2 regions of the Aeromonas sp. 25-248 genome follow, and region 1 is predicted to be linked to the other one. Evidence: predicted binding sites of a transcription regulator. Region 1 holds the regulator's gene; the other holds the start of a gene.
The links. Region 1 encodes MetJ, which represses methionine synthesis genes. Its sites were predicted from a motif close to AGANNTCTAGANNTCT; they were not measured.
Positions count from the first base shown of each region.

Region 2: the regulator MetJ is predicted to act here: its motif matches at 2,995-3,010, upstream of metA (homoserine O-acetyltransferase MetA).

Region 1 covers NZ_JBRKTB010000014.1:2,864-18,215, reverse strand. Annotated here, with positions in the region: gene ACVDHI_RS16960 (LrgB family protein) at 1-576, shown strand, start outside; gene ACVDHI_RS16955 (bifunctional aspartate kinase/homoserine dehydrogenase II) at 644-3,097, opposite strand; gene metB (cystathionine gamma-synthase) at 3,097-4,275, opposite strand; gene metJ (met regulon transcriptional regulator MetJ) at 4,499-4,822, shown strand; gene ACVDHI_RS16940 (AraC family transcriptional regulator) at 4,858-5,616, shown strand; gene ACVDHI_RS16935 (tRNA-binding protein) at 5,701-6,039, shown strand; gene ACVDHI_RS16930 (aromatic amino acid transport family protein) at 6,123-7,391, opposite strand; gene cysQ (3'(2'),5'-bisphosphate nucleotidase CysQ) at 7,803-8,615, opposite strand; gene nudE (ADP compounds hydrolase NudE) at 8,660-9,268, opposite strand; gene yrfG (GMP/IMP nucleotidase) at 9,416-10,084, shown strand; gene ACVDHI_RS16910 (NADH:flavin oxidoreductase) at 10,164-11,270, opposite strand; gene ACVDHI_RS16905 (LysR family transcriptional regulator) at 11,386-12,291, shown strand; gene tyrS (tyrosine--tRNA ligase) at 12,286-13,551, opposite strand; gene ACVDHI_RS16895 (helix-turn-helix transcriptional regulator) at 13,697-14,506, shown strand; gene exeN (GspN family type II secretion system protein ExeN) at 14,555-15,313, opposite strand; gene exeM (GspM family type II secretion system protein ExeM) at 15,310-15,352, opposite strand, start outside.
Region 2 covers NZ_JBRKTB010000006.1:109,283-124,634, forward strand. Annotated here, with positions in the region: gene ACVDHI_RS10995 (LTA synthase family protein) at 1-821, shown strand, start outside; gene ACVDHI_RS11000 (Lrp/AsnC family transcriptional regulator) at 877-1,347, opposite strand; gene ACVDHI_RS11005 (phosphatase domain-containing protein) at 1,497-2,015, shown strand; gene metA (homoserine O-acetyltransferase MetA) at 2,021-2,968, opposite strand; gene ACVDHI_RS11015 (HD-GYP domain-containing protein) at 3,113-4,357, shown strand; gene ACVDHI_RS11020 (competence/damage-inducible protein A) at 4,386-5,561, shown strand; gene ACVDHI_RS11025 (metal-dependent hydrolase) at 5,558-6,073, opposite strand; gene ACVDHI_RS11030 (hypothetical protein) at 6,111-6,350, shown strand; gene ACVDHI_RS11035 (DUF342 domain-containing protein) at 6,468-8,132, shown strand; gene yidA (sugar-phosphatase) at 8,246-9,055, shown strand; gene ACVDHI_RS11045 (gamma-glutamyl-gamma-aminobutyrate hydrolase family protein) at 9,419-10,189, shown strand; gene ACVDHI_RS11050 (hypothetical protein) at 10,340-10,744, opposite strand; gene ACVDHI_RS11055 (HAD-IA family hydrolase) at 10,816-11,526, opposite strand; gene xerC (tyrosine recombinase XerC) at 11,622-12,599, opposite strand; gene ACVDHI_RS11065 (DUF484 family protein) at 12,592-13,272, opposite strand; gene dapF (diaminopimelate epimerase) at 13,352-14,182, opposite strand; gene lysA (diaminopimelate decarboxylase) at 14,245-15,352, opposite strand, start outside.

The DNA.
Region 1 (15,352 bases):
GCCCCCACCCTGCTGGTGGCCGTGGTGATGCTGTTCCACATTCCCTACCGGGACTACATGGCCGAATCCCACTGGCTGCTCTGGCTGCTGGGCCCTGCCACCGTCGCCTTCGCGGTGCCCGTCTACGAGAATCGCCAGCTGATGCGCCGCCACTGGCTCTCCCTCTCGGTCGGGGTCGTGGCGTCCGTGGTGATGGCGGTGGGCAGCACAGTGCTGCTGGCCCGCTGGCTCAACCTCTCCGAGCTGTTGCAGCGCAGCATGGCCATGAGATCCATCACCACCCCCTTCGCGGTGGAGGCGACCCGTTCCGTGGGTGGCAACGCCGATCTCACCGCCCTGTTCGTGGTGCTGACCGGCGTCATCGGCATGGCGGTGGGAGAAAGCGTGCTCACCGTGCTCGCCATCCGCAGCCGCCTCGGCAAAGGCGCGGGCTTTGGTGCCTCGGCCCACGGCGCCGGGACAGCCAGGGCCTATCAGATGGGCAACGAGGAGGGGGTGGTCTCCAGCATGGTGATGATGATCGCCGGCATGGCCACCGTGCTGCTCGCCCCCCTCCTGGGCCGGCTGTTCTGGTAACTCCGCCACCCGATAACAGAAGAGGCGCCCTGGGGCGCCTCTTCTCATTGCATCGTGTCACGCAGCCTCAGAGGCTGGAGCAGATCTGCCAGAGATCGTACTGGATGGCGGCGGCCGTCACTTCCCGGCCCGCTCCCGGCCCCTGGATCACCAGGGGGTTGGTGCGATAGCTGTCGCTCTCGATGGCGAACACGTTGTCGCAGGGCAAGAGGTTGGCAAACGGGTGATGGGGCTCCAGCGCCTCCAGCCCGACGCGGGCCTTGCCGTCGTGCTCGAAGCGGGCGACATAACGCAGCACCTTGCCGACCCGGCGCGCCCCCTCGAAGGCGGTCTGGATAGGGTCATCCAGCTCCTTGAGCCTGTCCATGAACTGATCCGCACTCACCTTGCGCAGGACCACCGGCACCAGGTTCTCCAGCTCGATGTCGGCGGAGTCGAGTTCGAAGCCCGCCTCCCGCGCCAGGATAAGCAGCTTGCGGCGCACATCCTGACCGGAGAGATCCTCCCGGGGATCCGGCTCGGTCAGGCCGTGTTGCCACGCCTCGTCCACCAGTTCGGAGAAGGGGCGAGTGCCATCATACTGCTGGAACAGCCAGGAGAGGGTGCCGGAGAAGATGCCGGAAACCCCCTGGATGCGGTCACCGCTCTGACGCAGCATCTGGATGCTGGACTGGATGGGCAGCCCGGCCCCCACGGTGGCGTTGTAGCGCCACTGCACCTGATGGTCGCGGCAGGTCTGCTTGATGCGCTGGTAAAACTCGCTGTCGGCGGCACCGGCAAACTTGTTGGCGGCGATAATGTGGATGCCGAGCTGGGCAAAGTCCGGGTAGTAGCGGCTCACCGTCTCGCTGGCGGTCATGTCGAGCGCGATCAGGGAGTCAAAACTGTGCTGCTCCAGCTGGGAGAGCAGCTCCGGCCAGATGAGCGGCTTGGGATTGAAGTTGTCCTGTACCTTGAGGGGATCCAGCCCCTCTTCGTCCAGCAGCCCGCCCTTGGAGTCGAAGACCCCGTAGAGGGTGAGCGCCAGATTGAGCTCATGCTCGAGGCGCGCCTTCTCGCGGGCGTAGAGCCCCAGCCAGTGACCACCGATATTGCCTTTGCCGAACACCACCAGCCCGACCCGGGTCGGGCGGCTGAACAGGGCACTGTGCAGAGCGATGAGCAGCGGCTCCAGCACGATCTGGCGCAGCACGGCCACCAGGCTCAGGCCGTCTTTGGCCACCTGCACGAACTCCAGAGGCTGATCCGCCAACAGCTGGTAGAAACGGTGGCACTGCTCGGCATTGTCGGTGACGCCGGCCCCCACCAGGGCGACCAGGCTGAACCCCTCCTTCTGGATGAGGCCGGTAAAGTTGCCCTGCAACTGGAAGTCACGGAGCACCTCGAAGGCCCCTTGTGCCACCTCCAGGGTGTAGGCCAGACGCAGGACCCGCCGATCCGGCTGGCGCTGCAGGGTGAGCGGATGGAGGCGATGGCGGGCCAGATGGGCCTCGATGGCCGCCACTGTCTGCTCAAAGTCAGTCTGCGGCAGCACCTTGAGCTCGATGAGGGCTATCTGATCCACCGAGGAGACGATGCGGGCACCGCCGGAGCGGGGTGCACGGCGCAGGATGTGGGTGCAGCCTTCGTCCGGATTGTAGCTGCAGCGCAGGGTGAGGCGCTGACGGCTGTCGGCCACCGGCTGCAGGGTACGCGAATGCAGCACCGAGGAGCCCAGGCGCGCCAGCTCGTTGGCCTCGGCCAGGCTCAGGCGCTCCAGCAGACGCGCCTCTTTCACCCGGCGCGGGTCGGCACTGTAGACCCCGGCCACGTCGCTCCAGATGGTGGTGGACTCGCCGTCCGCCAGCGCCGCCAGGAGGCTGGCACTGTAGTCGGAGCCGTTGCGCCCGAGCAGCAGGGAACGCCCCTCCATGTCGGCGGCGATGAAGCCGGTCACCACGATGCGACCGGCGTGCTCCGCCAGGCGGGCCTTGAGCAGCTCGCTGGAGAGGGCGGTATCCACCTTGATGAGGGCGCCGTCTTCTGCGCGCAGGAAGCTGCGAGCATCGAGCCAGGCGGCCGCCTCACCCCGGCTGGTGAGCAGGGCAGCCAGCAGGCGGGCGGACCACACCTCGCCAAAGGCGAGCAGGCCGTTGCGCTCGAAGCGGTCAAACTGCCCCTCCAGGGTCTTGGCGATCAGCTGCATGTCGTCCGTCAGTTGCTGACTCAGATCGAGGTGAAGCTCCCCTTCCAGCAGGCCGTCGATCAGGCTCTGCTGATAGGCGTGCAGGGCGGTGATGGCTTCGCCTGCGGCCTCATCCCCCGCTTCCGCCAGCTCCACCAGCTGGATCAGCCGGTTGGTGGTCTTGCCCGCGGCGGAGACCACCACCAGCTCGTTGCCCCCCACCTGTTGCTCGACGATGCTGGCGACCCGGCGATAACAGACCGGATCCGCCAGGCTGCTGCCGCCGAACTTGTGTACATGGCGCCGCTTGAAGACTGCCTCTGTTGCCACCACACACTCTCCTTGTTGTTGTTCCATTACTTCACCTGCTCTGCCTGTTGTGCCAACTGCGCCTGTTCAAACCCCTGGGCCAGATCGGCCACCAGATCCTCACCGTGTTCGATCCCCACCGACAGGCGCAGCAACTGGGCACTGATACCCGCCGCCTGCAGGGCCGCCGGGGTCATGGCCCTGTGGGTCATGCTGGCCGGGTGGGCCACCAGACTCTCCACCCCGCCGAGGGACTCCGCCACCGAGAAGAGGCGCAGTCCCGCGAGGAAGGCGCGCAGCCCCGTCTCGTTGCAATCGAGCTCAAAACTTAGCATGGCGCCAAAGCCGGACTGTTGACGGCGCGCAATGTCATGGCCCGGATGGCTCGGCAGGCTGGGGTGATAGATCCGCTTGACCAGCGGCTGCTGCTGCAAGAAGGCGAGGATGCGATCCGTGTTCTCCTGATGGGTGCGCAGGCGCGGAGCCAGGGTGCGCAGGCCCCGCAGGGTGAGGTAGGAGTCAAAGGCACCGGAGGTGAGCCCCAGGCAGTTGGCCCACCACACCAGGGAGTCGGCCAGAGCCTGATCCTTGGCGATCGCCACACCCCCTACCACGTCGGAGTGGCCGTTGATGTACTTGGTGGTGGAGTGGACCACCACGTCGGCACCAAGGGCCAGGGGCTGTTGCAGCAAGGGGGAGAGGAAGGTGTTGTCCACCACCACCTGGGCCCCCACCCCGTGGGAGGCCTCGGCGATGGCGGCGATGTCCACCACCCGCAGCAGCGGGTTGGAGGGGGTCTCCACCCACACCAGTGCGGGTTTCTGGGCCAGCGCGGCGGCCAACGCCACCTCGTCTCCCTGATCCACGAACTGCACCTGGTAGTGGCCCTTGGCCGCCAGATACTCGAACAGACGCCAGGTACCGCCGTAGCAGTCGTGGGGGGCGATCAGCAGATCCCCCGCCTTGAGCAGAGCCGTGGTCACCAGATGAACGGCCCCCATGCCGGTGCCGGTCACCACGGCGCCGGCCCCCCCTTCCAGGGCCGCCAGGGCGTCCGCCAGATTGGTGCGGGTCGGGTTGCCGGAGCGGGCATAGTCGTATTGACGGGGCTCGCCAAAGTCGGCAAAGGTGTAGTTGCTGGAGAGGTAGATGGGGGGCACCACGGCACCGTGCTGCGTGTCTGTCTCAATCCCGGTGCGTACCGCCAGGGTGGCCTTGTGGGTCATGTCACTCTCCTTGATGGGTTGCCGGAGCCGGTCCGCCTCGTGGGTCGTCCAGCCCCGCTCTCATTTTCGCTGGCCGGACTGCCGGCCCATGGTGCACCACACTACGCCACCTTAAAAAAGCCGTCAACACTTCTAGACGTCTAAATGGCTTTGCTGTTGGATTGCCATTGAATTCCTTAAGGGTTAAAATCCGCGCTCACGGCCAAACGACTACAGGTGGAACATGGGTACAGAGTGGAACGGCGACTACGTCAGCCCCTATGCAGAGCACGGCAAGAAGAGCGAACAGGTCAAGAAGATAACCGTCTCGATCCCGCTCAAGGTGCTGAAGGTGTTGACCGATGAGCGCACCCGTCGCCAGGTGAACAACCTGCGTCATGCGACCAACAGCGAGCTGCTCTGCGAAGCCTTCCTGCACGCCTTCACCGGCCAGCCGCTGCCCTGTGACGACGATCTGCGCAAGGATCATCCGGACAGCGTCCCCGCCGAGGCCCGCGCCATCATGGAAGCCCTTGGCAAAGAGATCGAAGACTTCGACGCCGAGTAATGCGGCTGCCCATGGCAAACGATGCATCCCTTTCAATGACGCGGCCCGGTGCCGCGTCATGCTTATCTGCCGCCTCCCCCTTCAGCCTGCGTCACTACCAGAGCGACATGCAGAGCCACAGTCATGACCACGCCCAGCTGGTGATCCCCCTCGTCGGCCCCCTCGAGATCGAGGTGCAGGGTCGGGGATGTCGCCTCGCCCCCGGTTTTGCCTGCATCATCGCCCCTGGCCTTCGCCACGACTACGCCGCCGACCCGGCGCACGTGTTTCTGGTGCAGGAGAGCCACTGGCTGCCGGCCGCCCTGGGGGACCACCCCTTCGTCGAGCTGGATGAGGCTCAGCGCCACTACCTCGCCTTCCTGCACCGCATGGTGGCCGAGGGGCGCCACGTGGCCGGCATGGATCAGGTGTGGCTCGGGCTGCTGACCGAGGGACGCGGCATGGGCCCCGCCGTCGCTCCCCGCATAGCCCCTCGTATCGCCAAGGTGCAGCGTCATATGGAAGCCCACCTCGCAGACCCCCTCACCAACGAGGAACTCGCCGCCATCGCCTGCCTCGGCCTGAGCCAGTTCAAACACGCCTTTCGCCAGCAGGTGGGCACGAGCGTCTCCCACTACCTCAGGATGCGGCGCATGGCACTGGCCCGCACCCTGCTCGCCCGCACCCGGCTGCCCGTCGGCGAAGTGGCCAGCCGCTGCGGCTACCAGAACCAGGGGGCCTTTGCCGAGCGTTTCCTGGCCGAGACCGGACTGACCCCTTCCCTCTGGCGCCAGCAAAACGGCCGCCTGCCGTAATCAGTCGGCTCTTTGCCGAAGACAATCCCCGGGCATTCGAGGCATGCTGAGGCTCATGCAAGGTATGGGCAACGAGGAGCCAAGATGCAGACCATAAGCTGGCAGGATTTCGAGATGGTGGAGCTCAGGGTGGGCACCCTGGTGCGGGTCGAGCCCTTCCCCGAGGCGCGCCGCCCCGCCTACAAGGTGTGGGCGGATTTCGGCCCCGAGCTCGGGGTGCGCAAGAGCAGCGCCCAGATCACCGACCTCTATCGACCGGAGGATCTGGTGGGCCGCCAGATCGTCGCCGTGGTGAACTTTCCCCCCAAGCAGATAGGCCCCATGCAGTCGGAGTTTCTGCTGACCGGCTTCTATCGCCCGGATGGCGCCGTGGTGATCGCCATCCCCGAGCAGACGGTGGAGAACGGCGCCAAGCTGGGGTGAGACGACAGCAAGGCAACCAGAGAGCAGAAACAAGAGAGGCGACCCCCGGGGTCGCCTCTCTTGTTTGATGCTGACGGCCTGGCTTATTTCAGCAGGCTGAACAGCAGGGCCGAGACCGCCAGGGCACCGGTCAGCAGGATGAAGCCGTTGACCCAACGGTGACGGAAACGGGCCAGCGCCTCCACCTTGTAGATGGCCACCACCGGCATGATGAAGAGGATCATGGCGATGACGGGGCCGGAGAGGGTCTCCATCAACCCCAGAATGCCCGGGTTGATGATGGCGGCGCCCCAGATGGCGAAGAACATCAGGGCGATGCCGAGCTTGTCCGCCTTCGCCAGCGGCAGGCCGGTGGGCTTGGCGATCAGGCTTTTCAGGCTCTCGCGGGCACCGAGGAAGTGGCCGAGGAAGGAGGAGCTGATGGCGATGAAGGCGATGAGCGGCCCCAGGGTCACGATCACCGGGTTGTCGGTGATGTTGGCGAGATAGGAGAGCACGGAGACGTTCTGGGCCTTGGCCTCGGCCAGCTGGGCCGTGGAGAGGCTCAGCACGCAGGAGAAGACGAAGAAGAGCACGAAGCCCACCAGCATGACGGTGGTGTTGCGCAGGATCAGGCCGCTCTTGGTTTCGGCCTGCTCCCCGTATTCCCGGCGCTGCACGTTGGCAAAGCCCGAGATGGCGGCGGCGTGGCTGAAGGCGAACACGGTGACCGGCAACGCCAGCCAGACGGTGTTGAGGAAGCTCGAGCCTTCAAAGGCGGTCACTTCCGGCCACTGCCACTGGGGAATGAGGTAGCAGGAGAGGGCCAGCAGGATCGCAGCCAGCGGGTAGACCATGACGGCGAAGGCCCGCAGCATCGCCTTCTCGCCTGCCAGCATCACGGCGATCATGGCGAACACCAGCACGCCGGAGAGCATCACCCGATCCGGGGAGGCCAGGCCGAGCTGGTTGACCATGAAGCTCTCCACCGTGTTGGTCAGCCCGACGCCGTAGATGAGCAGGATCGGGAAGATGGAGAGGAAATAGAGCGCCGAGATGAGGCGCCCGGCCATCTTGCCGAAATGCTCCTCGGCCACCTCGGTGAAGTCGGCCTGGGGGCGCGACGACGAGAGCACGAAACGCGCCAGCCCGCGGTGGGCCAGGAAGGTCATGGGACCGGCCAGCACGGCGACGATGACGAGGGGCCAGATCCCCCCCAGACCCAGGTTGATGGGCAGGAACAGAATGCCGGCGCCGACGGCGGTGCCGAACAGGCTGATGACCCAGTGGGTGTCGTGGCGACGCCAGCCGGTGCTGGCCATGGTGGAGGGGGAACCGGACAGCTCCCGTGAGACGTCTGCAGATAAACTCATCGATAAATCACTTCTACGTAGTATTAAAATCTAAAAATATTGTGCTCCTTTAGCATTTAATTCTCAAAAAGGGAGGCTGGCAGATCTCACTGGCAAAGCCCTGTTCCACCAGTGAGATTGGGAGGAAATTTCACCCCGGATTATTCAATTAATCCTGACATTAACCAAAAGTTAGGAATATAAAACCAAAATCAAAATCGACGTCGATTTTTTGTTTCGATGAAATGCATGTTTTCAGAATTTACTGAAATTTATGCCAGTGCAGCCAGATTGGATGTGATGATCCACTGCCGTTATCGCCATCACTAGCGAATCTCCCTGAAATCCCCGCAACCAGCCAGTGGATCACACCAATGCAATCAGGCGACCCTGTGGTCGCCTGATTGCATTCCCTGCGAGCTGGTCGACCCGTCAGTGGGCCAGAATGCGACCCCAGGCGAGATCCGGGTCCCCCATCACGATGAAGTCCGGGTTCTCCAGCGACTCGGTCTCGTTGTAGCTCAGCGGTTGCAGCGCCAGGCTGAGGATGCGCCCCCCTGCCGCCTCCACGATGCACTGGGCGGCGGCGGTATCCCACTCCCCGGTGGGGCCCAGGCGCACGTAGCAATCCGCCACGCCTTCCGCCACCAGGCAGGACTTGAGGGAGCTGGAGCCGAGCGGGATCAGCTCGTAGTGGATGGCCGGGTTGAGGCGACGGGTCAGGTTCTCCAGTTTCTGGCGGCGGCTGATGGCCACCACCAGGGAGTCAGGCTGATCGTGTTCATGATGGATGGCGCTGATGGGACGGCTCTCGCCGTTCGCCTCCTTGAAGGCGCCGTGACCACGCACCGCCCAGTAGAGCAGATCGGATTCGGGGGCGTAGATGACCCCGAGCACCGGGACATTGTCCCGCACCAGGGCGATCAGGGTGGCAAAGTCGCCACTGCCTGCGATGAACTCGCCAGTGCCGTCCAGCGGGTCCACCAGCCAGTACTGGCGCCAGTTCGCACGCTGGCTGAAGGGGATGTCGGCCGCCTCTTCGGTCAGCACGGGGACATGGGGAGTGAGCGCTGCCAGCGCCTGTTTGAGGTAGGCATCGGCAGCAAGATCGGCACTGGTGACCGGGGTCGCATCCTCCTTCAACTGGCGTTCGAACTGACCGCCGCGATAGATCTCGTGAAGGATCCTGCCCGCCTCACGAGCGATCTCCTTGACCTCGGGTATCCAGGCCAACAACTCCTGCATGGTGCTTACCTCTGCCTCTGATTGCCAAACAGACCCTCTGCGGGCTAATTTCCCTGCTCCGCCAGCCATTTGCTGGCCAGCAGCAGGGCACTGATGCTGCGAGACTCGGTGAAGTCCGGTCGCGCCAGCAACTCGTCGATCCGGTTGATGGGCCAGGGGATCACCTCGAGAGACTCGGGCTCGTCACCGACCCGCTGCTCGGGGTAGAGATCCCGCGCCAGCAAGATGTCCATCCGGCTGGAGAAATACCCCGGCGCCAGCGACACCTGCTTGAGCAGGGTCAGGCTGCTCGCCCCGAAGCCCGCCTCCTCCATCAGCTCCCGGTTGCCCGCCTCGAAGGCATTTTCACCGGGGTCTATCAATCCCTTGGGGAAACCCAGCTCGTAGGAGTGGGTGCCCGCCGCGTACTCGCGCACCAGCAGCAGGGTGTGGGCATCGAACAGGGGCACCACCATGACGGCCCCCCGGTTGCCGCCGCGCATCCGCTCGTAGACCCGCTCCTCGCCGTTGGAGAATTTCAGGTGAAGGGACTCCACCTTGAACAGCCGGCTCTCGGCCACGATCTCGGCCTTGAGGATCTCCGGCTTGCTCTTGTCATGGGCCATGGTCTCGACACTGAGGTGGACGGGATTGCGCTTGTGGGGATCGCTCATCGGGGGCTGACTGCTCGTTAAAAAATCGTGTTTCAAGAGTAAACGACTCCCCTGCCGAACACCACGGGGCAAAGAGGGGAAAGATGCCTGAAAAATCCGTTATAATGCGCCCCGTTTTTCCCATCACCACAGACATCGCGAGGCCCCATGTCGACTCCCCTGCCCTGGCACCAGATTGATACCGTGTTGCTCGACATGGATGGCACCCTGATCGATCTCCATTTTGACAGCCACCTGTGGCAAACCCTGGTGCCAGCGCGCTACGCCGAGCGACTCGGCCTGCCGCTGGCCGAGGCGAAGGCGCAGATAGACACCCACTATCATGCGGTCAACGGCACCCTCGACTGGTACTGCGTGGATTACTGGACCCGGACGCTCGGGCTCGACATCCGCGCCCTCAAACAGGAGATCCTGGAGAAGATCCAGTGGCGCCCCAACGTCATTCCCTTCCTGGCCGCACTCAAGGCCGCCGGCAAGCAGGTGGTACTCTTCACCAATGCCCATCCCGCCAGTCTGTCGGTGAAGGATGCACGCCTCGGCCTCGCCCAGCACCTCGATCTGATGGTGAGCACCCATGAGCTCGGGTGGTCGAAGGAGAGCCAGCACTGCTGGCAGGCACTGGCCGAGCGGCTGGCGTTCGACCCGGCCCGCACCCTCTTCGTGGATGACAGCGAGCGGATCCTGGCCGCCTCGGCCGAGTTCGGCATCGCCCACCAGCTCGGCATCCGTCACCCCGACAGCCAGATGCCGCCGCTCACCTTCCAGCACTTCCCGGCGCTCGACGACTACGCCGACCTGCTCCCTCTCGGCGCCTGACACGCACAAGGCCCTCTTCACGAGGGCCTTGTCACATCAGCTCAACAGCCTGCCGAGCGCATACCGTTCATGAAAGCCCTCAGGCCGCATCGCGCGGGGCCAGCACCCCCATGCCGGCCAGGTAGTCGAGGGCGCTTGGGGTGAAGCCGACCTCCGTGAGGTGCGCCGCCGTGAAAGGGGCTGCATGCAGAGGCAGGCCGCGGCTCACCCGTTCCATCCAGTCCGGATTGCCAAGGGCCGCCGTGCCCACCGCCACCAGATCGGCGCCGCCGGCCAGAGCCCGCTCCGCCGAATCTGCGTCGCGAATCTTGCCCGCCACCATGAGCGGCACCCGCCCGGCCAACCCGACCCTTACCGCCTCCAGCAGGGCGCCGCCGTCGGGATCCCCCGCCACCGCCTTGAAGCTGTCCCCCATGGAGAAGTGCAGGTAGTCGAGCCCCTCGTTCGCCAGCAGGCGCGCCACCGCCAGCTGATGGGCCAGTTCGATGCCCTGGATATGGGCATAGCTCTCGGGGGAAAGACGCACCCCGACCAGGAAACCCCGGGGTAGACGGGCGCGAATGCCGCGCACTATCTCCACCAGGATCCGCGCCCGGTTCGCGAGGCTGCCCCCCCAGCGGTCGGTGCGCCGGTTGTGCAGGGGGTTGAGGAAGTTGCAGAGCAGGAAGTTATGGGCTGCGTGCAGCTCGACCCCGTGCAGGCCGGCGCCATGGGCCCGCTCGGCAGCGATCACAAAGGCGTCAATGAGCGTCAGAATCTCCTCCTCGCTCAGCCCCTTGACCCCGAGGGGGTAACGCCCGCCCGGCGCCAGCGCGCACGGGCCGACCGGCACCCCGTCGTTCAGCTCGGGCAGAGCCCGCATCCCGCCGTGATGCAGTTGCACCACCGCCAGCGCCCCGGCCTGCCGCGCACTGTCGGCCAGGGCCGTGAAGGCCTGCTGCTGGGCGTCCGTCATCAGGGCAGGCTGCCCCGCCCAGCAGCGTCCGCCGGGCTGCACCTGGGTGGCGGCGGCGATGAGCAGGCCGAAGCCGCCACGGGCGCAGCGCGCCAGCCAGTCGAGCTCGGCCTGGCCGGGATCACCACCTGCGCCGCTCATGTTGTGGGTCAAAGGGGCCAGCACGGCCCGGTTCTTGAGCCGCAATCCGGCTCGCTCGAAGTGGAAGCTGTCGCCCAGTGTCTTGTTCATCGTCCTCTCCCGGGATCGCAATGGCATGCGGCCACTATAAACCCGGGCCACCAGGATATAATCAGGCACACAAGCAAGACATTCATTCCCAGCAAGACACAATAGGCCACCCCTCATGAGTCATCACAAGCTCGACACCCTCTACCTGATGCGCCTGCTGGTCGCCATCGTCCGCTGTGGCTCCTTCGCCGCAGCGGCGGCCCGCCTCGGCATCACCCCGAGCAAGGCGTCAAAGGATCTGCGCCACCTGGAGCAGAGCCTCGGCAGCGTGCTCCTGAGTCGCACCACCCGCCGGGTGCAACTGACCGACGCAGGAGAGCTCGCCTACCGCCAGGCCGACCAGATGATCGCCCTGCACGAGCAGTTGCTGGACGGCCTGCAGCGCCGCCGCTCGGCACTGTGCGGGGAGCTGCGCATCACGGCGCCGGATCTCTGGGGAGAAGTGGTGCTGACTCCGGTGCTGCTGCGCTTTCGCGCCGACCACCCGGAGGTGCGGATCATCGCCGACTTCAGCAATACCCCGGCCGACCTGCTGCGCGACAACCTGCACGTGGCGTTTCGCAGCACCGAGCTCGGCACCCAGCCCTACCTGGCGCGCCCCATCGCGGTGGACGATCTGGTGCTCTGCGCCAGCGCCGACTACCTGGACCGCCACCCGCCCCTCACCACACCGCAGGATCTGCACCAGCACAGTCTCATCACCCGCAGCCAGGAGTACGGCCGCCACGAGTGCTGGCCCCTGCTTGCCCAGGGGCGCGAGATCCCTCTCGAGGTAGCGGGCGAACTGGCCTTCAGCAGCAAGAAGGCGATTCACCAGGGGATGCGCCAGGGACTGGGGATAGCCCGCCTGCCGCGCTACCTGGTGGCGGCCGAGCTGGCCGAGGGGGTGGTGCGCGAAGTGCTGCCGGACTATCGCCCCAAGGGGGCCCATTTCTACGCCCTCTATACCCAGCGCCGGGCCGAGTCGGCCCTGGTCGGCCACTTCCTCGACTACGTCATCGAGGCGCTCACCCCTTCATGAGTAGATCACCAGGTGGTACTGCTTCTTGCCCCGGCGCAGCAGCAGGTAGCGGCCGAACAGCCGATCGTCGGCGGTGAGCGGCTCATCCCGGCGGATCGCACCGTTGACGCTGACGGCTCCCGCCGCCAGCAGCTCGCGGGCGATCCGCTTCGAGTTGGCTAGGCCGCACTCCACCAGCAGGGTCACCAGATCCGTTTCCCCCTCGATGCAGCTGCTTGGCATGCCATCTTGCGCCAGCTGGGCCAGATCGCTCTCCCCAAGGCGCGCTACCTCGCCACTGAACAACGATTCGCTGATGCGCTGCGCCGCCGCCAGCGCCCCCTTGCCGTGTACCAGTTCGGTCAGCTCGTCCGCCAGCACCTGTTGGGCCAGCTTGCGCCCCTGCCGCTTCGCATCCTCCGCTTCCAGCGCCTCAATCTCGGCCAGCGGCATAAAGCTGTAGTAGCGCAGGAATCGGTAGACATCCTCGTCTGCGGTACCGAGCCAGAACTGGTAGAAGGCGTAAGGGGAGGTGAGCGCCGGGTCGAGCCAGACGGCGCCCCCCTCGGTCTTGCCGAACTTGGTGCCATCGGCCTTGGTGATGAGCGGCAGCGTCATGCCATAGACCTGGGCCTGATGCAGCCGCCTAGTGAGGTCCATGCCGCTGGTGATGTTGCCCCACTGGTCGTTGCCGCCGATCTGCAGGGTGCAGCCGAGGCGTTGGTTGAGCACGGCGAAGTCCTGGGATTGCAGCAGGGTGTAGGAGAACTCGGTGAACGAGATGCCCTGATCCGGGCGGGCCAGGCGCTGGCGCACCGATTCGCGGGCCAGCATGGCGTTGACCGAGAAGTGCTTGCCGATGTCCCGCAGAAAATCGAGGGCGGACATCTGCCCCATCCAGTCGGCGTTGTTGACCAGCAGCGACGCCGCCAGCCCGTCGCTCGCTGGCAGCAGCGCTTTTATCTGGGCCGACAGGCTGGCGACCCAGCCCTGCACCGTCTCGGCGCTGTTGAGGGGGCGCTCGCTTGCCTTGAAGCTGGGATCGCCGATAAGACCGGTGGCCCCGCCCACCAGAGCCACCGGGGTGTGGCCCGCCAGCTGGAAGCGGCGCAGCATCAGCAGTGGCACCAGGTGGCCGATGTGCAGGCTGCCAGCGGTAGGATCGAAGCCGCAGTAGACGGTGCGCGGGGTGGCAAGATGGTCGGCCAGCGCCACCGGGTCGGAATTCTGGGCCACCAGGCCGCGCTGGGTCAGCTCATCGAGCAGGTGAGGATTTGTCATGGGGGGCTCCAACAGCAAGAGAAAGAGGGCCATCCTCGCCGCTTGCGGTGCTGGCAGATATGTCCCCCAGGGGACAGTTTTGCCACTCCCGTGCTAGCATCCTGCCATCGTGGGGAAACCATTCCCTGACCCGGAGCCCATCGCCATGCCCCCGTCTCCTGCCACGGATACCCTGAGCCTGACCGCCGCCGTCGATGCCCTGCACGGCAGCGGCTTCCCGGCAGCCCTGGTGCGCCTCATCCAGCAACAGGTGGCATTCGACTGTGCCCTGCTGCTCGGGGTGGGGCTGCGCCCCGTCTACCTCTACGACAACCTGCATCATCAGCGGGCCCTATTGTTCGACCGCTACCTCACCCGCCACTTCAGTCAGGATCCCTTCATGCAGGCGCTGGAGCAGGGGCTGGGTGCCGGGGTCTGGACCCTGGCGCAGGTGTCGCGGGGGCGGCTCGACCCCGAGTATCGCCACCACTTCTATCAGGCCACCGGCTGGCAGGAGGAGGTGGGGCTGATCCTGCCGGTGCGCGGCGGCCTCACCCTGATGCTGTTTCTGGGCCGCCTCGACAAGCGCAGCTCCCTCAGCCGTGACGAGCTGGCCAGGCTGGAGGTACTGTTCCCGCTGGTCCACTCCCTGTGTCGCCAGCACTGGCGGGAAGAGACACCCCGCCTGGCCCGCAGCCCGGCCAGGTCAGATGGCACTGACCTCAAGGGGGCGGTGGAGCAGGCTATCGCCAGTGTGGGGGGAGACCAGCTAACCCGGCGGGAGCGCCAGGTGGCGGGTTTGCTGTTGCAGGGGCTGGATACCGAGGCCATTGCCGATGCACTCGGCATCGGCAGCGGCACGGTGAAGAATCACCGCAAGCACCTCTACGCCAAGTTGAACCTGCACTCCCGGGCCGAGCTGTTCAGCTTCTTCCTCAATCACCTCATCACGGCGCCAGCCGGCGCGCCCCCATAACGACACCACCCCGCCGGGGCGGGGTGGTTCAAACCATGGGCAACGCCGTCAGATGCGGCCCTGATAACGCAGTGGGAAGCGCCCCTGCCCATCGGGCTGGCCGAGGAAGGGGAGCCCCTGTTTCATCTGGTCCGGCAGCTCGGGACCCGGTTTCAGAGTGCCCTGGAACAGGTACTGGCGATTGGCCTGCAACTCCAGCTTGCCCAGCACCTGCACCGCCTCAGAGCCCTGCTTGATCTCGGCCACCAGCCGGGAGTCGAGACAGGTGAGCGTGATCTCGGGATCCCCCAGGGCCAGCTTGCCCGCCGGGGTGTCCGCCTGTGCATCATACCAGTGAAGATCCCCGTAAAGGTTGTCGCACCAGGGGTTGCCCTGGGCAAACTGGTCGATCTTGAGCTGCAACTGACCCGTCGCCGTCAGCGGGAAGGGGGGTCTCATCGGCACCCGATCCAGCACCCAGGGGGCCGGCGCATTCAGGGTGATGTCGCGCCCGAAAGCGGCACCGTTCCAACCCAGGATCCCCTGCCCGTTGAGCCCGCTGCGCTCGCCAAAGCGCACCGACACCTCGGGCGCCAGCCGCAGCAGGGACCAGCCATCGAGATCCCAGCGCAACTGGGTGAGGGACTCGCTGGCATATTGCACCCGGGCGGCCTGACCGCTCCAGAGGGTGCCGCTCACCCCCTCCAGCCGCACCAGATTGGGGGGCAGCGGCAGATGGCGCACCACCAGGGATGCTGGCAACTGGGCCAGCAGGAAACCGAGATAGGCCAGCAGGAAGAGACTGGCGATCACTATTTTTCGCTTCATTGGGAACGACTCAACTGCAAACGTCTGACCTTGACCAGC
Region 2 (15,352 bases), on a different contig from region 1:
AGAGCCACTTCGACAACATGCGCAGCTTCTTCCTCGGCAACGGCTTCACCACCATCGTCGAGCAGAAGGACTTCAAGAACCCGGTGTTCGAGGGATCCTGGGGCGCCTCGGATGAAGATCTGATGGCCAAGGCCAACGAGACCTTCGCGGCGCTGCACAAGGAGGGCAAACCCTTCTTCAGCCTGGTGTTCAGCTCCAGCAACCACGATCCCTTCGAATTCCCCGACAACCGCATCGCCCTGTACGAGCAGCCCAAGCAGACCCGCAACAACGCCGCCAAGTACGCGGACTACGCCGTCGGCGAGTTCTTCAAGAAGGCCAGGGCATCGGACTACTGGCAGGACACCCTGTTCCTGGTCATCGCCGATCACGACAGCCGGGTCGGGGGAGCCAGCCTGGTGCCCATCCCCCGCTTCCACATCCCGGGGGTCATCCTGGGGGACGGCATAGCACCGAGAAAGGACCCTCGCATCGTCAGCCAGATCGACATGGCCCCGACCCTGCTCTCCCTCATGGGCATAAGTGCCGACTACCCCATGCTGGGCAAGGATCTCACCCGCATGCCCGCCGACTGGCCGGGGCGCGCCATCATGCAATACGACAAGAACTTCGCCCTGATGCGCGGCAAGGATGTGGTGATCCTGCAGCCCGAGCGGGCGCCGGAAGGCTTCATCTACGAGGATGCGACCGAGACGCTCACCCCGGCGCCGCAGCCGGGCGCCATGAAGGATGCCACCCTGGGGCTGGTCCTGTGGGGCAGCCTGGCCTATCAGCAGGGGCTCTACCGGACGGCGCAGGACAGCCGGCTGGCTCTCAACTGAGGAACCGCCCACAAAAAAACCGCCCTCGGGCGGTTTTTTCTTGCGGCTCGCCCCGTCAGGGGTGGGGGAAGCAGGGAAGCGAGCGGCTGAACCTGTGCTCGAACACCAGGGAGGTCTCGAGATGGACCACCTCTTCCCGGGAGGTGAAGTGATCGAAGACGAAATTGCGCAGGTGTTCGGTATCGGAGACGCACAGGTGCACCAGGAAATCATCCTTGCCACCCATATGGAACAGGCTGATCACCTCGGGCAGGGCCAGGATGGCGTCGCGAAACGCATCGATGATCTGGCGGCTGTGACGGGCCAGTTGCAGGGAGACCATGGCCTGGATGTGTCCGCCTAGGGCCTGGTAATCCACCTCGCAGTGCGCCCCCTTGAGCACGCCATCCTGCTGCAGCTTGCGCACCCGCTCCAGACAGGTGGACGGCGCCACCCCGACCAGGGCCGCCAAATCCTTGTTGGTCATGCCCGCATCGCGAAACAGATGGGCCAGGATGTCCAAGTCCAGTTGATCCAGGTTTCTCATCTTTACTCCTTGCATCGCTCGATTTTTTTAGACTCTGCCCGTAAACCGGGCCGAACACAACGCAGATTGACATCGCCTCCGGCCCCTCTATGCTGTGCCGCACCCGCGGGATGCCGATCCCGTTGATCCCGGCCACCACGAGGAACCCCATGCTCAGTGCCCATCCCTTCTGGAGCCTGGACATTCCACGGCTCGACGGCCAGCTCCTGCTCACCCCCTGCCCCGGCAGCCAGCAGGTCCCCATGGCCGACGCCCTTGCCCAGTTGCAGCTGGCCGGTGCCGGCGGGGTGCTTACCCTGATGACGGAAGAAGAGCTGGCCCTGTGCGGGCCCCTCTCTCTCGGGCAGCTGGTGCAGGCCAGAGGCATGAGCTGGTTCCATCTGCCCATTGCGGATGACGAGGCACCGGATGCCGCCTTCGAACAGGCCTGGCCCGGGGTGCAACCCCGACTGCTCGCCCTGCTGCGCGAGGGACGGCACCTTGCCATTCACTGCCACGGCGGAAGCGGGCGTACCGGGCTGGCGGCCGCCCTGGTGCTGATGACCCAGGGGCTGCCCCAGCAGGAGGCCATGACCCTCATCCGGGCCAGACGGCCACGGGCCTTCACCCTGGCCTGCCACCGTCACTGGCTCGATACCCGTGGACGGCGGCTGGCCGGGGCGGACTGAGGGCTCTATCCCTTGGGCTGCTGGTAGGTAAACACCTTGCCGATGTCTTCCACCTTGTAGCTGGTCAACTGGTAGACGTAATAGTTGAGCCAGTTGGAAAACAGCAGGTGACCGTGGCTACGCCAGGTGGCGCGCGGGGTCTGGCTCGGGTCGTTGTTCGGGTAATAGTTGACCGGAATGACGGGGGTGAGCCCGGCCGCCAGATCCCGCCGGTATTCCCCATCCAGGGTCAGGGCGTCATATTCCGGATGGCCGGTGACGAACACCTGGCGACAATCCTTGGTGGCGGCCAGATAGACACCCGCCTCTTCCGACTCGGCGAAGATCTGCAGATCGGTGTGGGCGCGGATGAGATCCCCGTCGAAGGCCGCATAACGGGAGTGGGGCGCCACGAATTCGTCATCGAAGCCACGCAGCAGCGCCTCGTGCTCGTCGAGGCGGTGGTGGCGATAGACCCCGGAGAGCTTCTCGCCGTGGGTCTGCTTTTCCATGCCGTACAAGGCTTTCAGCGCCGCCTGCACCGCCCAGCAGAGGAAGAGGGTGGAGGTGACATGCTGATGGGACCACTCGATGATCTCGACGATGCGGGGCCAATAGACCACCTCCTCGAACTCCACCAGCCCGAGCGGCGCCCCCGTGATGATCATGCCGTCGTAGTTGTTGCCTCTCACCTGCTCGAAGTCGTGATAGAAGTTCTCCAGGTGCGCCTGGGGCGTGTTTTTCGACTCCCGATCGTCGATGCGCAACAGATCCACGTCCACCTGCAAGGGCGAGTTGGAGAGCATCCGCATCAGCTGGATCTCGGTTTCTATCTTCTTGGGCATCAGATTGAGGATGAGCACCCGCAGCGGGCGGATGTTCTGGGTGACGGCCCGGGATTCCGTCATCACGAAGATGTTCTCCTGCCCCAGCACTTCGGCGGCGGGCAACTGGTCCGGGATCTTGATCGGCATGCTGACTCCCTGTACTGCATCGGTAAATATGTCTGGACATCTAGAAGCCTATAATAAAGCGCTCCCGCTGTCATCAGATACCTTTTGTATTCACCCCGCCCTTTGACTAGCATACGGCTCAGTGTGTCCCTCGTGCCCAACCCCATGACAGGAATCAAGATCTCCGTAGAACGGCTGCAAGTCGGCAATTATGTCTCCCTGCCTTTGGGATGGCGTGAGCACCCGTTTCTGTTCTCCAGCTTCAAGCTCAAGAGCGAGGAGGAGATCGAGCTCATTCGTCGCCTTGGCCTCAAGCTGGTGACCATCATTCCCGACAAGAGCGACACGCCGCCCAAGCCCCTCGGACAGACCCAGTCCCAGGCAGATGAGGTTGAGGGAGAGGGTCTTGTCGCCCGCCAGGAGGAGATGCAGCAGGAGAAACTGCGGCGCATCGAGCAGTTGCAGCGCTATCGCCGCGACCTGCAGCAGTGCGAGAAACAGTTCCGCCAATCCCTGGCCCAGGTGCGCAACCTCATGGGCAAGATCCAGTCCCGCCCCCTCAACGCCATCAGCGAGGCCCAGGAGCTGATCAACGCCATGACGGAGCAGCTCCTCTCGGTGGACGAGATGGTGCTGCACCTGGTCTCAGACAGCGATGATGGCAACAGCCTGCAGTTTCACTCCCTCAACGTCAGCGTGCTCAGCATGCTGCTCGCCCGGGAGTGCAAGTTGCCGGCCGAGGCAATCCGTCAGGTCGGCATGGGGGCCCTGTTCCACGACATCGGCAAGCTGAGGATCCCGAGCCAGATCCTGCGCAAGACGGAGCCGCTGACCAAGCCGGAGCAGAACCTGATGGCCCAGCATCCCCGCTACGGCCTGGAACTGCTGGGGCTGGTCAGCGATTTTCCGGAAGCGGCCAAGCAGATAGTGCAGAACCACCACGAGTACCTGGACGGCACCGGCCCCCAGGGGCTCAAGGGGGATCAGCTCGATCCCCTCACCCAGATCGTCTCCCTCATCAACGAGTACGACAACCTCTGCCACCTGGAGGCCAAGGTGCCCTACGCGGCTCTCGGCAGCCTCTACAAGCAGCGCAAGTCCCAGTTCAACGCCGATCACCTCGGCATGCTGATCCGGTTGATGGGGGTCTACCCCCCGGGCAGCGTGGTGCAGCTCTCCAACGGCCAGGTGGGGCTGGTGATGTCGGTCAACGCCTCCCGCCTGCTCTACCCCGCCGTGCTGGTATACGACCCCCGCATTCCGCGCCAGGAGGCGGCCATCATCGACCTCGACGCGGCCGGGCTGACCATCGCCAAGGTGATCCAGCCCAAACGCCTGCCCCCGGCGGTGTTCGAATACCTCAATCCCCGCACCCGGATCAGCTACTACTTCGAACACGGCAAGCCCTGAGAGGGCTGGCCCCACCCAAGGAGTCCCCATGCGCATCGAGATCATCAGCACAGGCGACGAGATAGTGACCGGCCTGGTGGTGGACACCAATGCCGCCTGGCTCAGCGCCCTCTTGCTGGAGCAGGGCTGGCAGGTGCGCCGCCGCGCCACCGTGGGGGACAACCTCGCGGATCTGACAGCTGTGCTGCAGGAGAGCGCCAACCGCGCCGAGGTGGTACTGGTGTGCGGGGGGCTCGGCCCCACGGCGGACGACCTCACCGCCCAGGCCGCGGCCGAGGCGTTTGACCAGCCCCTGACCCTGTTCCCGGACTGGCTCGCCACCATGGCCGAACGCTATGCCAGCCGGGGCCGCACCATGGCCCGGAGCAACACCAAGCAGGCCTGGCTGCCCCGGGACTGCGAGATCCTCGACAACCCGGTGGGCACCGCCTGCGGCTTTGTGGTCCGCCACCCGGCCAGCCACGGCCAGAGCCGGCTTTTCTTCACCCCGGGCGTGCCGTTCGAGTTCAAGCAGATGGTGCGCGAACAGATCATGCCCCGCCTCAAGGCGCTGGCCGGGGAAGAGACGGACACCGAGCTGCGCCGTTTCTACACCTTCGGCGTCTCGGAGTCCGCCCTCAGCGACATGCTGGATGCGGCCCCCTGGCCTGCCGGCATCGAGCTGGGCTACCGCTCCTCCATGCCTCTCATCGAGCTCAAGCTCATCGGCCACGGTGCCAGCACCGCCGACATGGACGCCGCCGAGGCGAGGCTGCTTGCGGCCATCGCCCCCTGGCTGGTAGGGCGTGGCAACGAGGCGCCTGCCAGCCAGATCCTGGCCCTGCTGGGGGAGCGGTCGCTGCACCTGCAAGAAGGGGAGAGCCGGGGCGCCCTGCTGGCCATGTGTCACGGGCACCCGGCCCTGACCGCCGGCTTCAGCCACACCCTGAGCGACGATCTGACTCAACTGGCGGTGCCCGCCGCCCCCCTGAGCCTCACCATAGGCCGTGCCGGGCCGGACGGCGTGCCGCTGCTGCTCTGCGCCGACGGGCAACTGCACGGCCAGACGCTCAGGGTCAGCCACCCGGATCCCGCGAGCGGTCGCCGGATCCTCGCCTTCGCCGCCCTCGACATGCTGCGCCGCCACCTGCTGGGGCTGCCGGTGCTCGCCGACTACCTCACCCTGACCCGAACGGCCAGGGGCCAGGAGGGCGCCCGGGGCTAGAAGTGAGCCAAGCCTGCACCGCCATGGACCCAGTACCCGGCGAGCGCCAGGGTCAGCAGGCAGAAGGCCCTCTCGTAGCCCCCGCCGCTCTTGAGGGGCAGGCCGGGCAGGCGAAAGCGCCGACGCCAGGGCCAGAGCAGGGGAATGCCCATGGGGGTGAGCCAGTCCCCCAGCAGATGGCTGAGATAGCCCACGATGAGGGCATCCTTCACCGCCCCCGACAGCAACCAGGGGGCTTCCACCTGGGCCAGCCCCCAGACCCCCATCCCCACCGCCAGCAGGCTGTGGGTGAAGCCACGATGGCCGAACAGCCGGGAGAGCGGCCCCGAGATCCAGGGCAGTTGCCGCCCGAGCAGGGAACGGGGGTGATCGAGATCCGGCAGCAGGGCGCTCGCCAGGGCCATGGGGACGATGTGCCACAGGCTGGCATCGGCCAGGGCCGGAGTCAGCCCGACCTTGTGGGCAAGCAGGACGCAGGTGACGGAAAACAGCAGGTGGCCTTGGGCGGTCATGGGGCTCGTTCGGTTGGACAGAAAAAGGGGCTGATCGATGGCGACCAGGGTCCTCGCCCTGGGGCGGCGGCAGATTAAAATCCTTCTCTTCCTGCCTGGCAAGGTGATTTGCGTCGCCTCCTTGAACGTGATGGACACTCTGGATAGCGAAAGCATAAAACATCAGCATATTGCGCTAAAAAACCGCAATGGAGCCCATGGCATGGCCGGCTCCGCCCCTCTCCCGTCAGCCGATATTTCCTCAACCCGGCTCACCCATTTGCATTCAGATCGTTGACCCGGAAGGAAAAATACCCGAATACTGCGCGTTGGATCCGCCCCGGCGGCATCGGATGCCGGCAAGGAGAGGCCCCGACATGGGGCAAACCGGACAGGGACAACGAAGGAGGGCCCGGTGTTAAGCAAAGCGTGGTTTCAGCTGTCGGCCGACATGAGCTATGTCTGTCTGCGCATCACCCCGGGCCTCACCGAGCCCATCCAGGAAAGCGACGTCCTGGCCCTGCTGCGACTCTCCAACTGTCGGCGCTACGAACCCCTCGGCGAGGGGATCCGCGAAGCCGTCACCCTGCTCAACGCCCTCATCGCAGAGCCGGATGCCCCCGCGCATCCACCAGTCCCCATTGCCCGGCGCCAGGATGCCAGGCTGCTCATCCAGGTGGACAAGGACCAGATGAGCGCCAGGGCGCAGATCACCGCGGACTGGGGTGGCCAGCCCCTGACCCTGGCCCGGTTGCAGGAGGCCCTGGCGGCCAGCACGGTCAAGCAGGGGGTGAGCGAGCGACTCCTTGCCGCCGCCATCCAGGCAGCGGGTGAGGCGGCCCCCGGTGCCCAGCTCAATCCCGTCATCGCCCTCGGCAAGGCCGCCAGGCACGGCCTGGATACCCGCCTGGAGCGGCTGGTGGAGACCGCAGCCGAGCGGATCCTCAAACCCCAGGAGCGGGATCACGGCAAGGTGGACATGCGCGACCTCGGCACCCTGCTCACCGTCAAGGCGGGGGCGTTGCTGATGCGCAGGCACCCCGCCACCCAGGGCATCGACGGCTTCACCGTGACGGGCCAGACCCTGACCGCCCGCCACGGCAAGGAGAGCGCCATGACGCCGGGTGACGGCACCTGCCTCTCCCCCGAGGATCCGGACCTGCTGCTGGCGACACGCCCGGGACTCCCCTGTCAGGAGCGTGCCGGGATGCGGGTCGACGAGGTACTCAACGTCAAGCAGGTCGACATCCGCCACGGCCACGTCGAGTTCGAGGGATCCCTGCTGGTCACCGGGGACGTCATGCCCGGCATGCGCGTCAAGACCAGCGGGGACGTGGTGATCGGCGGCTTCGTCGAGGGCGGCTACATCGAATCCGGCGGCACCATCACGGTGCGCAACGGCATCATAGGGCGCAAGCTGGCGGACGACGAATACCTCTGCCACCTCAACGCCGGGGGGGAGATCCACGCCAGCTATGCCCAGTACGCCAGGTTGGAGGCCGATGGCGACATCCATATCCTGAGCCAGCTCAGCCACTGCTATTGCCGCAGCGGCCAGGATCTCAAGGTGGGGGACAGCGCCATGCGCAAGGGGCACCTCATCGGCGGCATCAACATCGCCAACCGGCTCATCATGGCACCGGTGCTCGGAGCCTCGGCGGCCAATCGGACCCGGTTGCAGATCCTCGGTGGCTATTTCAGCCAGAAGGAGCAGGAGCTGGCGCTGCGCCAGCGCAAACAGACCTGCGCCGAGCAGATAGACAAGCTGCAGGATCTCATCCTGCGGCTGCTGCAACTGCCTCGTGACAAGCGCAATCCCGAGACCCTGCAGAAGATCAAGGCGCTGCGCACCCGCCAGTTCGACGAGAGCAAGAGCCTGGACGAGCAGCTCGCCGAGGCGCAGCGGGAGCTGCAAGCGCTCATGGCCAACATGGACATCATCGCCACCCAGCGCCTCTTCCCCGGCGTCGAGGTGGAGATGGCCCACCACCACAACAGGGTCGACATCGAGCACGGCCCCATCCACTTCGCCATCCGGGAAGATCAGCTGCAACTGACCCCCTACCAGGGACAGCGCTGAGGGGCAACGTGCCCCCGCGTCGGCAGGCGGCGTGATCCCGGCGGCGATTTTCGCTACACTCGGCCTCCCCATGGCCCCATCGGGCGGGCCGGCCAGACTCAGGTAGTGAGAAGATGTACAAGCTGATCGCATTGGATATGGATGGCACCCTGCTGACCCCAGAGGGCCGAATCTCCCCCCGCACCCAGGCCGCCATCGCGGCAGCCCGCGCCAGGGGCGTGACCGTGGTGCTGGCCTCCGGCCGCCCGCTGGAAGGCATGACCGCCGCCCTGACCGAGCTGGGCCTCACCGGCCAGGATGACTACGTCATCTGCTACAACGGCGCCCTGGTGCAGCAGGTGTCCGAGCAACGCATCATCCGCAGCCAGTTGCTGACCGGCAGCGATGCCCGTGCCATCGCCCACCTGGCCTGTGAGCTGGGGGTGAACATCCACGGCTTCTCCGTCCGCCAGGGGCTCATCAGCCCCAGGATCAGCCCCTATACCGAGCACGAATCCCGCCTCATCGGTCAACCCATCAACCTGGTGGACTTCGCCACCCTGCCCGACGACGAGCAGATCATGAAGGTGATGATGATTGACCCAGAGCCCCTGCTCTCCCGTGCCATCGCCCAGCTGCCCGCCGAACTCCACGAGCGCTATACCGTGGTGCGCAGCGCCCCCTACTTCCTCGAGTTCATGAACAAGCGCAGCAACAAGGGCACCGGCGTCGCCGCCCTGGCCGAGCACCTGGGGCTGGATGCCTCCCAGGTGATCGCGGTGGGGGATGCGGGCAACGATCACCACATGATCGCCTACGCCGGACTCGGGGTCGCCATGGGCAACGCCACCGACGAGATCAAGGCGCTGGCACAGCACACCACGGGGCGCAACGATGAAGACGGGGTCGCCCAGGTGATCGAACGTTTCATCCTGAACGCCTGAGTCGACAAGGGGCCCTGTGGGCCCCTTCTGCTATCCGGCCGCCCGGCCAGATGTTTAATATATCCACCATCAAATCTCTCGCCGCACCAGGCATTCCCCCTCAAGCCCCTTTAAATGGGACTCACAGCCGTATCCCGACATCAACGGTTAACATAATTGCATCATTTTGTTTGACATATTGAACGGCCTTGGCAGACTGGAGGCAGGATCCAGGCTGTCGTTGCCAAGGCTGACCGACGATTCTGGCACGCTGGCGCGACCCTGATCCCACGACCATGCCTTGAGGCATGCCCTTGCGAGCAGAGGCGGCAAGGGCCTTCCCAAGGCGCAGGATGAGACCGCCAAGGATAGCCAAGGTGACCTATGCCCAACCCCAGTGCCCATAACAAACCCGTCGTGCTGATGACCATGGGGGCCCAGGCCCGCAGTGGCCACGCCTACCAGGTCATGACCCACAAATACATCAAGCCTCTGGTGGAGATCAGCGGCTGCGTGCCGCTGCTGGTGCCCACCTGCTGTGGCACCGAGGATCTGGAGCAGTATCTGGACCTCGCCGACGGGGTCTATCTGAGCGGTGCCGGATCCAACATCGATCCTGCCCTCTATGGCCAGGAGAACCTCACCCCGGAGAAGCCCCAGGACAGGGACAGGGATCTGTTCGATATTCCCCTGGTGCGCGCCGCCCTCGACCGTGGCCTGCCGATCCTCGGGATCTGCCGCGGCATGCAGGAGATCAACGTGGCTCTGGGAGGCGACATTCACCAGAAGGTCTATTGCGAGCCGGGTTATGACGATCATCGGGAGGATGCAGATGACCCGGTGGACGAGCAGTATGGCGAGAGCCATCAGGTCGAGCTGGTGCCCGGTACCTGGCTGGCCGAGCTGATGGGGCAGCCGTCGATTCCGGTCAACTCCCTCCATGGGCAGGGGATCAAGACGCTGGCCAAGGGGCTGGCCCCCCTGGCCCATGCCGAAGACGGGCTGATCGAGGCGATCCACGCACCCGCTCTCTCCCCCTTCCTGCTGGCGGTGCAGTGGCACCCGGAGTGGAAGGCCAGCGAGAACCCCCACTCCATCAAGCTCTTCACCGCCTTTGGCGACGCCTGCCGCCGGTTCAGGCAGCAGGTCGGCTAGTCGCCGACCCCTTGCCCTTGAGCCTGGACAGGGCCCCGTACATCGGGGGCTGCCCGGAGGCATCCGACGTGGCGGTCCTGTGAACCTCCACGCCATCAAGCTGTCCACTGCCTTCGGCGACGCCTGCCGCCCGCTCAGGCAGCAGACGGGCTAGTCGCCAAATCCCTTGCCCTTGAGCTTGGGCAGGGCCCCGCGATCAGGGCGCAGGGTTCGGCAGACATCCAGCCCCTTGAGGCCCCGCTGGATATGGTCCGGGGCCTGCCCGAGCACCATGCCGTTGCCGCGATAGAGACGGGCATCCTCCAGCTCGAACAGCTCGCCGCCGATGAGCAGTTGCTCCCGGCCATTCACCACCTTGCCCCGTTTCAGGGGCAGGGTCATGTCCACCTGGATCTCGCCGGTGGCACACCCCTCGCGCCAGCGCGCCTCGTCGGAAAACGGGGAGATGGCGATCTCCCGCCAGGATCCGTCCCTGAACTCCATCCGGTAACGGTCTTGCACCAGATCGCATCCCGCCAGCATCATGGGGATCGCCAGCCAGATGACACCCTTCATTCCCTTCACGCCCTTGCTCCCTTGTTGTTATTGCCAGATATAGATCACGGAATCTGTCCCTCACCCCCAGCTCAGAGCAGCAGGGTGGCCAGATCCTGCAGCTGCCCCAGCTCCACATCCGGCAGCAGCGACAACGACTGCCAGGACTGACCGCTCTCGTTGAGCCAGGCGGCCCGAAAGCCGTGCAGCCTGGCCCCCAGTACGTCGGTCACCGGGTGATCCCCCACATGAAGGATGCGGCCGGGGGTCAGCCCCAGGGCCTCTTGCACCTGCACGAACATGTCGGGAGCCGGTTTCATTCTGGCTCCCGCTCCCGCCTTGCAGACCAAGGTGAAGTAGCCAGCCAGGCCCGCCTGCTCCAGATCCAGGTTGCCGTTGGTGATCACCGCCAGCGGGTAGCGCGCCGCCAGACGAGCCAGCAGGGCGTGAGTCGCCTCGCTCACCTCTATCTTCGAGCGCTCGGCCATGAAGCCGGTGAACACCGCCCGGGCCTGCTGCTCCGCCAGCCCGGGCTCCATGCCCCCCTGCACCAGGGCCTCGCGAATGCCCCGCTGGCGCGCCAGGCTGACGTCGTGGCTCAGCGCCGGGTGGTCCAGCAGCAACTGGCGCTTGAGCGCGAGCCAGCGCGGCTTGTCCAGCATGGCGGTAGCCAGGTATTCGCTGCGCAGGTGGTCCAGCATCCACTGTTCCGCCCGCGTGATGGCGGGGCCGTTGTCATAGAGGGTGTCGTCCAGATCGAACGAGATGGCGGCCACCGGCTGCCAGCGACGGTAAAACTGCATGGCTGTTCCTCTTTACTCCTCATCCTCTGGCGTTGCGAGCTCCCGTCTGACCCGGGCGACGTGGAGATTGTCATCCCCGCAGATCGCACACCACATCACTCATCCTCCGGCGTTTCCGGATCCCGCTTCGCTCGCGGGTGGGCACTGTCATATACCTTGGCCAGATGCTGGAAGTCGAGGTGGGTATAGATCTGGGTGGTGGAGAGATCCGCATGCCCCAGCAGCTCCTGCACCGCCCGCAGATCGCCGGAGGATTCCAGCATGTGGGTGGCGAAGCTGTGGCGCAGCTTGTGGGGGTGCACGTGGGCATTGAGCGCCTGCTTGTTGCCCCAGCCGTCGAGCCGCTCCTGTACCGAGCGGGCCGAGAGCCGCTGCCTGCGCTTGGAGACGAACAATGCCTCCCCCTCGTCACCGGCCAGCAGGGGGCGTACCTTGAGCCACTTGTGCAACCACTCCACCGCCATCCGCCCGATGGGCAGCACCCGCTCCCGCGAGCCCTTGCCGATCACCCTGAGCTGGCGCTCCTCGAGCTTCACGTCCGCGAGGTTGAGCCCCACCAGCTCGGCAAGGCGCAGGCCGGAGGAGTACATCAGCTCCATGATGGCGCGATCCCGCACCGCCAGTGGATCCTGCTCGTCGGTGATGTTGAGCAGCTGGTACATCTCGTCCACGTCCAGGTTCTTGGGCAGGGGCCGCCCCTGCTTGGGGGTGACGATGCCCCGCGCCGGGTTGGCGGTGAGCCGCCCCTGGCGCACCTGCCAGTCGCAGAAGCTGCGCAGGGCCGACACCTTGGTGGCAAGGGAACGGGGCGCCAGCCCCCCCTTGTGCATCCGGGTCACCAGACTGCGCACCTGGCTCGCCTCGAGCCGGGCCCAGTCGTCGACCCCGAGCTTCATCAGCTCGGCGGTCATCGCTTCTAAGTGGGCCTGATAGTTGCTGCGGGTGTGGGGGCTGAGCTGGCGCTCGACCCGCAGGTATTCGATAAAGGCGTCCAGCTCCCCCGCCAGTGCGACCGGCAGGGGGTCGGCGGCAGGGGGCGTCTTGGCAGGGGATCGGGTCGTTGCCTTAGCCACGGGCCAGCTCGGGCAGGCGCAGCTGCAGCAGACGCCCCAGCTGACCCAGCAGCAGGGTGTCGTTGTGGGGGGTGAAGTGGCTGGGATCCGAGCTCGCGAAGGCCAGCACGCCGAGCTCCCCGAGCCGCATCAGGGCCACCGAGTTGACCAGCACATCATTGCCAAACAGCGCCTGCTTCTCGCTCTGGTTGAGGCGACCGAAATAGTAGTCCGTGCCGGGCAGGCGCAGGCCCAGCAGTTGTTCGAGCTGTTTGCCCTGCGCCAGGAAACGCTGCTCGGGGCCGCTCAGCTGGAAATGCCTGGGATTGAGCCAGAGCCGCAGGCCGGTGAGTCGCAGCCGCTGGACGAAGGCCTTGCCCATCACGGCGCTCAGCTCGAACAGGGTCTGGCAGCCGTAGATCTCCCCGTAGAGATCCGCATAGACCCGGAAGATCCGCTCGTTCTCGCTGGCGACCCCCATCAGTTCGGTGATCTCCTGCTCCAGCTGCTCGATGCGCTCCCGCTGACGGTCCAGCTGGCGCTCCACCAGGGAGATGGTGCCCTTTTGCCCATGGGGAATGCGGATCTTGTCCAGCATGGCCCCGTGACGCAGGAAAAACTCGGGATAACGGGCCAGGTACTCCAGCACTGTGGCTTCATCCACCAGTGATTCCTGCCGTTTGAGTTCGCTCATAACTTGGTTGATCCATCCGAAAAAGGGGCCAAGGGCCCCGATATGATCCGTTGATGGAGCGGGATCACCCGCTCCTTGTCTACAACTCTATCTGGCCGTCAAAGACGTGCTCGGCCGGCCCCGTCATATAGACGGGCTGACCCGGTCCCTTCCAGGCGATGGTCAGCTTGCCACCCGGCAGGGTGACGGTGACCCGCTCCTTGAGCTTGCCCTGGCTGATGCCTATCACCACGGCCGCACAGGCCCCGGTCCCGCAGGCCAGGGTCTCCCCCACCCCGCGCTCGAAGACCCGCAGCTTGATCTCGCTGGCGTTGACCATCTCCATGAAGCCGACGTTGACCCGCTCGGGGAAGCGCTCGTGGCGCTCCATGATGGGTCCCAGGGTCTCCACCGGCGCATCGGCCACCGAGGGCACCTCGATGACGCAGTGAGGGTTGCCCATGGAGACGGCACCGCACATCACGGTGTGATCCTGGGCCCGCAGCAGATACGTCTTCTCCGCCTTCTGGGCACGGAACGGGATCTTGCCCGGCTCGAACTGGGGCACCCCCATGTTGACCGTGACCTGGTTCTCCCCTTCCAGCTGCAGAGTGATGCGGCCCCGGGCGGTACTGACCGCGATGCGATCCCGGTTGACCAGCCCCTTGAGACGCACGAAACGGGCGAAGCAACGGGCCCCGTTGCCGCACTGTTCCACCTCGCTGCCGTCGGCATTGAAGATGCGGTAGTGGAAGTCGAGCTCGGGGTCATAGGGCGGCTCCACCAGCAACAGCTGGTCGAAGCCGATACCGAAGTGACGATCCGCCAGCTTCTTGATGATGTCGTTGCTGAAGAACACCTTCTGGGTGACGCCATCCACCACCATGAAGTCGTTACCGAGGCCGTGCATTTTGGAAAACTCAATCAACATCGCGCGTTCCTGTCTCACCGTTAATCACGCTCTCACATGGAGGAACGCTGAAAATCCATCCATCACGGCAGCAGGTGCTCGCCACGCCAGAGATCCGCCAACTGCTCCCGCTCACGGATGAGGTGCGCCTGGTCACCGTCCACCAGCACCTCGGCCGCACGGGGTCGGGTGTTGTAGTTGGAGGACATGGTAAAGCCGTAGGCGCCGGCGGAACGCACCGCCAGCAGGGAGCCCTCGGCAATCGCCAGGGTACGCTCCTTGCCGAGGAAGTCGCCGGTCTCGCACACCGGGCCCACCACGTCATAGAGTGCCTTCTCGTGGGTCGCGCGGCTGTCCACCTCGATGATGTTCATCCAGGCGCCGTAGAGGGAGGGGCGCAGCAGATCGTTCATGCCGGCGTCGATCAGGGCGAAGTTGCGGGTCTCGCCGGGCTTGAGGAACTCGACCCGGGTCAACAGCACACCGGCGTTGGCGACGATGGCGCGGCCCGGTTCGAACAAGAGGGTCAGATCCCGGCCAGCCAGCTTCTGCTTGAGCGCCTCGGCATACTCGGTCGGGTGCGGCGGCTGCTCAGCGCCGTAGTTGACCCCCAGACCGCCGCCCACGTCCAGGTGATGGATGTGGATGCCTTCCGCCGCCAGCTCGTCGATGAGCTTGAGCAGCTTGTCCGCCGCCTCCATAAAGGGATTCAATTCAGTGAGTTGCGAGCCGATATGGCAATCCACCCCCTTGATCTCGATGTGGGCCATGGCCGCTGCCTTGCGGTAGATGGCGGGCGCCTGTTCGATGGGGATGCCGAACTTGTTCTGCTTGAGGCCGGTGGAGATATAAGGGTGCGTGCCTGCGTCGATGTCCGGGTTGACCCGCACCGAGACCCGCGCCTTCTTGCCCATGCTGCCTGCGACCCGGTTCAGGCGCTCCAGCTCGGCTTCGGACTCCAGGTTGAAGCAGAGGATCTCTTTTTCCAGCGCAAGGCGCATCTCGGCTTCGCTCTTGGCGACGCCGGAGAAGACTACCTTGGCCGGATCACCGCCCGCCGCCAGCACCCGGGACAGCTCGCCGCCGGAGACGATGTCAAAGCCCGAACCGAGGCGTGCCAGCAGATTGAGCAGGGCCAGGTTGGAGTTGGCCTTGACCGCGTAGCAGATCAGGTGGGGAATGTCGCCAGCC